One region of the Streptomyces sp. NPDC034111 genome, then DNA from elsewhere that is predicted to be linked to it. Evidence: riboswitches for the same ligand, from Rfam matches in the RefSeq annotation. Region 1 holds a riboswitch; the other holds the start of a gene.

What was found. A riboswitch is a leader RNA that binds a small molecule or an ion and turns the genes downstream of it on or off. The one in region 1 is predicted to bind cobalamin.
Region 2: linked by a shared signal. The riboswitch ahead of ACZ55A_RS00345 (cobalamin biosynthesis protein) and the one ahead of ACZ55A_RS18815 (ribonucleoside-diphosphate reductase subunit alpha) in region 1 are both predicted to bind cobalamin.

Annotation. Positions count from the first base shown of each region.
Region 1 covers NZ_JBVIST010000007.1:131,431-134,631, reverse strand. The annotation lists gene mctP (monocarboxylate uptake permease MctP) at 1-1,463, shown strand, start outside; cobalamin riboswitch at 1,682-1,828, shown strand; gene ACZ55A_RS18815 (ribonucleoside-diphosphate reductase subunit alpha) at 1,986-3,201, shown strand, end outside.
Region 2 covers NZ_JBVIST010000001.1:64,879-68,079, forward strand. The annotation lists gene ACZ55A_RS00335 (caspase family protein) at 1-1,043, opposite strand, end outside; gene ACZ55A_RS00340 (hypothetical protein) at 1,049-1,480, opposite strand; cobalamin riboswitch at 1,685-1,817, shown strand; gene ACZ55A_RS00345 (cobalamin biosynthesis protein) at 1,947-2,912, shown strand; gene ACZ55A_RS00350 (cobyric acid synthase) at 2,909-3,201, shown strand, end outside.

The sequences.
Region 1 (3,201 bases):
GCGGTGACCTCTACACCGCGTACACCTTCGTGGCCGTCCCGGCGGCGATCTACACGGCGGGCGCCGCCGGCTTCTTCGCCGTCCCGTACACGATCCTCGTCTACCCGCTGATCTTCACCTTCCTCCCGCGCCTGTGGTCGGTCTCGCACAAGCACGGCTACGTCACCACCTCGGACTTCGTCCGCGGCCGCTTCGGCTCCAAGGGACTGTCGCTGGCCGTGGCGCTGACCGGCATCCTCGCCACGATGCCGTACATCGCGCTCCAACTGGTCGGCATCCAGGCGGTCCTGGACGTGATGGGCATCGGCGGCGGCGAACACACCAACTGGTTCGTCAAGGACCTGCCGCTGCTGATCGCCTTCGCGGTGCTGGCTGCCTACACGTACTCCTCCGGCCTGCGTGCCCCCGCGCTCATCGCGTTCGTCAAGGACGGCCTGATCTACCTGGTCATCGCCGTGGCGATCATCTACATCCCGATCAAGCTGGGCGGATTCGGGCACATCTTCGACGCGGCGGGCGAGGCGCTCGCCCAGCCCGGGCCCGTGCCCGGCAAACCGCGGGGCGAGCTCACCAGCGGCCCCAACGCCCAGTGGGCGTACGCCACGCTGGCCCTCGGCTCGGCGCTGGCCCTGTTCATGTACCCGCACTCCATCACGGCCACGCTGTCCTCCCGCAGCCGCAACGTCATCCGCCGCAACACCACGATCCTGCCGCTGTACTCCCTGATGCTGGGTCTGCTGGCGCTGCTCGGCTTCATGGCGATCACGGCCGGTACGGATATCCAGGGCAATCCGCAGCTGGCCATCCCGCAGCTGTTCGAGGACATGTTCCCCAGCTGGTTCTCGGGTGTGGCGTTCGCCGCGATCGGCATCGGCGCGCTGGTGCCCGCGGCCATCATGTCGATCGCCGCGGCCAACCTGTTCACCCGCAACGTCTACAAGGACTTCCTCAAGCCGGCCGCCACGCCCGAGCAGGAGCACAAGGTCGCCAAGCTCGTCTCCCTGCTGGTCAAGGTCGGCGCCCTGGTCTTCGTCCTCACCATGGACAAGACCGTCGCCATCAACTTCCAGCTGCTGGGCGGCATCTGGATCCTCCAGACCATGCCGTCGCTGGTCGGCGGCCTGTTCACCCGCTGGTTCCACCGCTGGGCGCTGCTGACCGGCTGGGCGGCCGGCATGCTCTACGGCACCCTCGCCGCCTACGGCGTCGCCAGCCCGACGCAGGCCCACTTCGGCGGCTCCAGCAAGGAGATCCCCGGCATCGGTGAGATCGGCTACATCGGCCTGACGGCCTTCGTCCTGAACGTCGTGGTCACGGTGGTCCTCACCCTCGCCCTGAAGGCCATGAAGGCCCCCGACGGCCCCGACGAGACCAGCCCCTCCGACTACACCGCGGACGCCGGCGACAAGGGCGTCACCGTCGAACTGCCCCCGGCCACGGCAGGGTCGCCGGCCGGTCACTGAGCCACCGGCCGCTCTTCACCAACGGGCCGTCGCGTCCCTTCGGGGGTGCGGCGGCCCGTTGGCGTGCCGGCGGGGCCAGTTCGCCCGGTCCTTCGACCGCTCGGTTTCGCGCATGCGGCCCACGGGGCCGGGAGGCGCGGGACGAGGCCACTGACAGACACCGCGTGATCACTCTCGACACACTAGATGTGGGGGTGCGCCTGAGGGGCCACCACCACATGTATGCTCGTCCTCGCTGTCGCCGCAGGGGAATCCGGTGCGAATCCGGAACTGTCCCGCAACGGTGTGGGAGCGCGCCGGTGGCCTGATGACGGCCTCTCGCGCGCCCGTGTAGTCCGAGGACCTGCCGACGGTACGTCCGCACCGCCATGGGTGTGGACGTCGATACGTCCGGGCCCCGAGGGATGGGCCGGTGGACGCCGCGCGGTGTGCCCGCGCACCCCTGATCGTCATGGGGTGCCGCATGCCCGCGTGCGCCCGTCGCCCCCCTCCTGGCCCCCGCCGAGTGAGGGAGAGCATCACGTGACCATCGCGCCAACGGAGCCCGCGTCAGACGCCGAGGTCGTGCCGCCTGCCGTGGTCACGCCTGGAACCCCCGCCGGGCCGGGCGAGGACGGACAGGACGGTCCGGGTGTTGCGCTGCTGCGCACCCTGACCGAGCTGACCGAGGACCTGACCGCGACCGACCCCGGCAAGGTGGCCGCCGCCGCCCTGCGCGGCCGGCACGCGGGCTCCGACGAGGCCGAACTGCGGTCGCTGGCCATCGAGGCCGCGGCCGGTCTGATCGGCGACGAGCCGCAGTACTCCAAGCTCGCCGCGCGGCTGCTCACCCTCTCGATCTCGGAGGAGGCGGCCGCACAGGGGGCGGTCGCCTTCTCCGCCTCCATCGAGGTCGGCCACCGCGAGGGGCTGATCGCCGATGAGACCGCGGAGTTCGTACGGACGCACGCCGGGCGGCTGGACGCGCTGGTCGACCAGGCGCTCACGGACGGGGCCGACGACCGGTTCGGGTACTTCGGACTGCGTACGCTGCACTCGCGCTACCTGCTGCGCCACCCCACCACCCGTCAGGTCATCGAGACCCCCCAGCACTTCCTGCTGCGGGTGGCCTGCGGCCTGGCCGAGGACCACACCGAGCGGGCCGTGGCCGATGTCGCCGAGCTCTACCGTCTGACCAGCTCGCTGTCGTACCTGCCCTCCTCCCCCACCCTCTTCAACTCCGGTACCCGCCACCCCCAGATGTCGTCCTGCTACCTGCTGGACTCTCCGCTGGACGAGCTGGACTCGATCTACGACCGGTACCACCAGGTCGCCCGGCTCTCCAAGCACGCCGGCGGCATCGGCCTCTCGTACTCCCGCATCCGCGCCCGCGGTTCGCTGATCCGCGGCACCAACGGGCACTCCAACGGCATCGTGCCCTTCCTGCGCACGCTGGACGCCTCGGTCGCGGCCGTGAACCAGGGCGGCCGGCGCAAGGGCGCCGCCTGTGTGTACCTGGAGACCTGGCACGCGGACATCGAGGAGTTCCTGGAGCTGCGCGACAACACCGGTGAGGAGGCCCGCCGTACCCACAACCTGAACATCGCGCACTGGATCCCCGACGAGTTCATGCGCCGGGTCGAGGCGGACACCGACTGGTCGCTGTTCTCGCCCTCGGACGTCCCGGAGCTGGTGGACCTGTGGGGCGAGGAGTTCGACGCCGCGTACCGCAAGGCCGAGGCCGAGGGCCGGGCGCTCA
Region 2 (3,201 bases), on a different contig from region 1:
CTGGCGGCGGAGTAGACGGTGATCTGGGCCCGCCGGCAGCCGGCGGGCAGATCGCTCTCGCCGTGCAGCGGACGGGTGTTGAGCTCGGACATCTCATAGGCGAACGCCGCCTGGCGCAGGGCCGGTTCGGCCTCCGGGGCGGTGAGCAGCCGCAGTTCGAGGGCGGGCGGGCAGGGCGGCTGCGGCCGCAGCAGAGGCAGCACGGTCAGTGCGGTGGCGGTGAGGGCGAGGACGGCGCAGAGCGCGAGCAGCGGCTTCAGCCGGGGCCGCAGATGCTGGTTGGACCAGCGGCGTAAGCGGATCCGCGGCGGGGTGGGCAGCGGCACCTCGGGGGTGGCGAAGGACAGCACGACATCGTCGACGGTGTTCTGCTTCGCCGAACGGGGCTCCCATACGTCGCCCATCGGCGTGCGCTCACCGGCGAGCCGTACCCGCAGCTCCCGTACCAGGTCCTCGAAGGTGACGAACCGCCTTCCGGGGATGCCGTGTTCGAGGATCTGCACCATGGCTCGGGTGAAGAGGGTGCCGCCGGCCGGCTCCGCACCGCTGAAGATCCGGCGGTTGGGCTGGGCGGCCATCAGCAGCGACATCGGCTTGCGGTGGGAGTGGAAGGCTCCGCCCGCATTGCCCGCGTAGCAGCACTCCAGGACGATGACGACGCGCTCGGCCCGGGCGCTGTCGAGACAGGAGAGCACCACGTCCTGCCAGGAGACGGTGGTGTGGCTCTGCCGGGGCACCGACGCACCGACCATCAGCCGCAGATCGCCGCCGTCACTGCCGACCCAGCCGTGGCCGGAGAAGTGCACCAGCAGCAGACCGCGCGCCTCGTCCGCGGCGGCCTTGAGCGCCTGGCTCAGCTCCCACGGCTCGTGCGGACGGCACAGGGTGACCTCGCCGGCGGTGAACAGATCGGTGGCGGTCAGCGCACGCCGCAGCTCCGTGGGGTTGTCCTCCACCGCGGGCAGACCGGTCAGCGTGGCGTAGTCGTGGACAGCGATCAGCAGCGCCCGGTTGACCTTGCCCCGCGCGTCGTATTCGGACATCCGGGTCAGTCCTCGCCGGTGCTGCCGCTCTCCTGCGCGGGACTGCCGGGATCGGGGCGTCCGGGCTCGCCGACCGGGTGCACCGCACCGCCCGCGGCGACGTCGACGGCGGGCACCTCGCCCTCGGCGCGCTCCTCCTTACGGCGCCGCAGCCACTCCCGCAGCGCGATGCCCAGCCCCTTGGTGACCTCGGCGGCGGCCGCGCCCACGATCACCAGGATCAGATCGTCCACCCCCACGGCCATATCGCCCGCGCCGGGACCGTCCGCGGCGTCCGCCTCCTCGGCGGGCCGTGGCCGGTGCTCCCAGGAGTGCTCCCTGCTGCCGAGCCAGGGTTCACGCTCCAGCCACGCCCGGAGGTCGTCGACGTCCTGCTGCGGATTGTTCGTGCCCGTGACCCGGATACGGATCTCCTGACGCCCGGTGCTCTCCGGCATCCCCCAGCCCCCTTCCGGCGGCCCCTTCGCCGCCGTACGCCAGATAGTGACGCGGGATCAGGGGCGCGGGCAACCGTGTGTGACGCCACAACCACCCTGTGGCGTCCGCCACAGCGCCTGCCGCGGCACAGCACCGCAGGTCAAGGGTGAGTTGACGGGCCTTCGCGGGGCGTGGTGGACTGCCCGGGCCAATCGGCGACAGCAGAGGAAGTCCGGTGCGAATCCGGCGCGGTCCCGCCACTGTCACCGGGGAGCGTTCCTCCGACGAGGGCCACGGCCCGTACCCCGTACGGGCTGGAAGGCCGGAGGTCACGCCGATCCGGGAGCCAGGAGACTCTGGTCGCCGTCACGTCGAGCCAGGGCGCGGACCCTGAGTGAGGACATACCGCCATGCCCGGCCGCCGTTCGAGAGCTCCACTGCCCGCTGCCGCAGGGCTCCTTCGAGGCCTGACGGCAGGCTGACCCGATGCGCGGCGAACACGCGGGATATGCGTGCGGCGCGGCCCTCGGCTTCCTCGGCGACCTGATCGCGGCGGATCCACGGCGCGGCCATCCGGTGGCCGCGTTCGGCCGGGCCGCCGCCGCCGTCGAACGCCGGCTCTGGCGCGACCACCGCGGATACGGGGCGGCCCATGCCGTGCTGTGCGCGGGCGGCGCCGCCGCCGCTGCCGCCGTACTCCAGCGCGCCCTACGGCACCACCACGGCGCCCGCACCGCGCTGACCGCGGCGACGGTCTGGGCCGTCCTGGGCGGCACCTCGCTCGGACGCGAGGCACGCGCCCTCGGCGGGGCGCTCACCGTCGGCGATCTGGACGTGGCACGGGAGCGGCTGCCGCATCTGTGCGGGCGCGATCCGCAGGCGCTGGACGGGCCGCAGATGGCCCGCGCGGTGGTGGAGTCGGTCGCCGAGAACACCTCGGACGCCGTGGTCGGCGCCCTGGTGTGGGGCGCGCTCGGCGGGGTGCCCGGCCTGGTGGCGTTCCGCGCGGTCAACACCCTCGACGCGATGGTCGGTCACAAGTCGCCCCGCTACCGCCGCTTCGGCTGGGCCTCCGCACGGCTCGACGACCTCGCCGGATGGCCCGGCTCCCGGCTGACCGCCGCCCTGACCGTGCTCGCCGGCCCCGACCGGCGCGGCGCGCTGCGGGCCTGGCGGGCGGACGGCGCCGCGCACCCGAGCCCCAACGCGGGCCCGGTGGAGGCATCGTTCGCGGGCGCGCTGGGCGTACGGCTGGGCGGCACGCTGGCGTACGGCGGGCGGGTCGAACACCGCCCGGTGCTCAACGGCGCGGCACGGCCGCCCGTCGCGGACGACATCGAGCGGGCGGTACGGCTCTCACGGCGGGTCGGCGCGCTGGCGCTGGCGGCGACCGTGGCGGGGCGGCTGGCAGTGGGCGCGGCACGGCGCAGGAGCAGAAGGAGACACCGGTGAACGGGCGGGACAACGGGCAAAGGGGGCCGGCGTCCGGTGCGGGCGCCGGCGGTGGCCTGCTGGTGGCCGGAACGACGTCCGACGCCGGCAAGAGCGTGGTCACGGCGGGGATCTGCCGCTGGCTGGCCCGGCAGGGCGTACGCGTGGCGCCGTTCAAGGCCCAGAACATGTCGCTCAATTCGTTCGTCACCCGCGAGGGCGCGGAGATCGGGCGGGCCCAGGCGATGCAGGCCGCCGCGGCGCGCGTCGAGCCGACCGCGCTGATGAACCCCGTGCTGCTCAAGCCGGG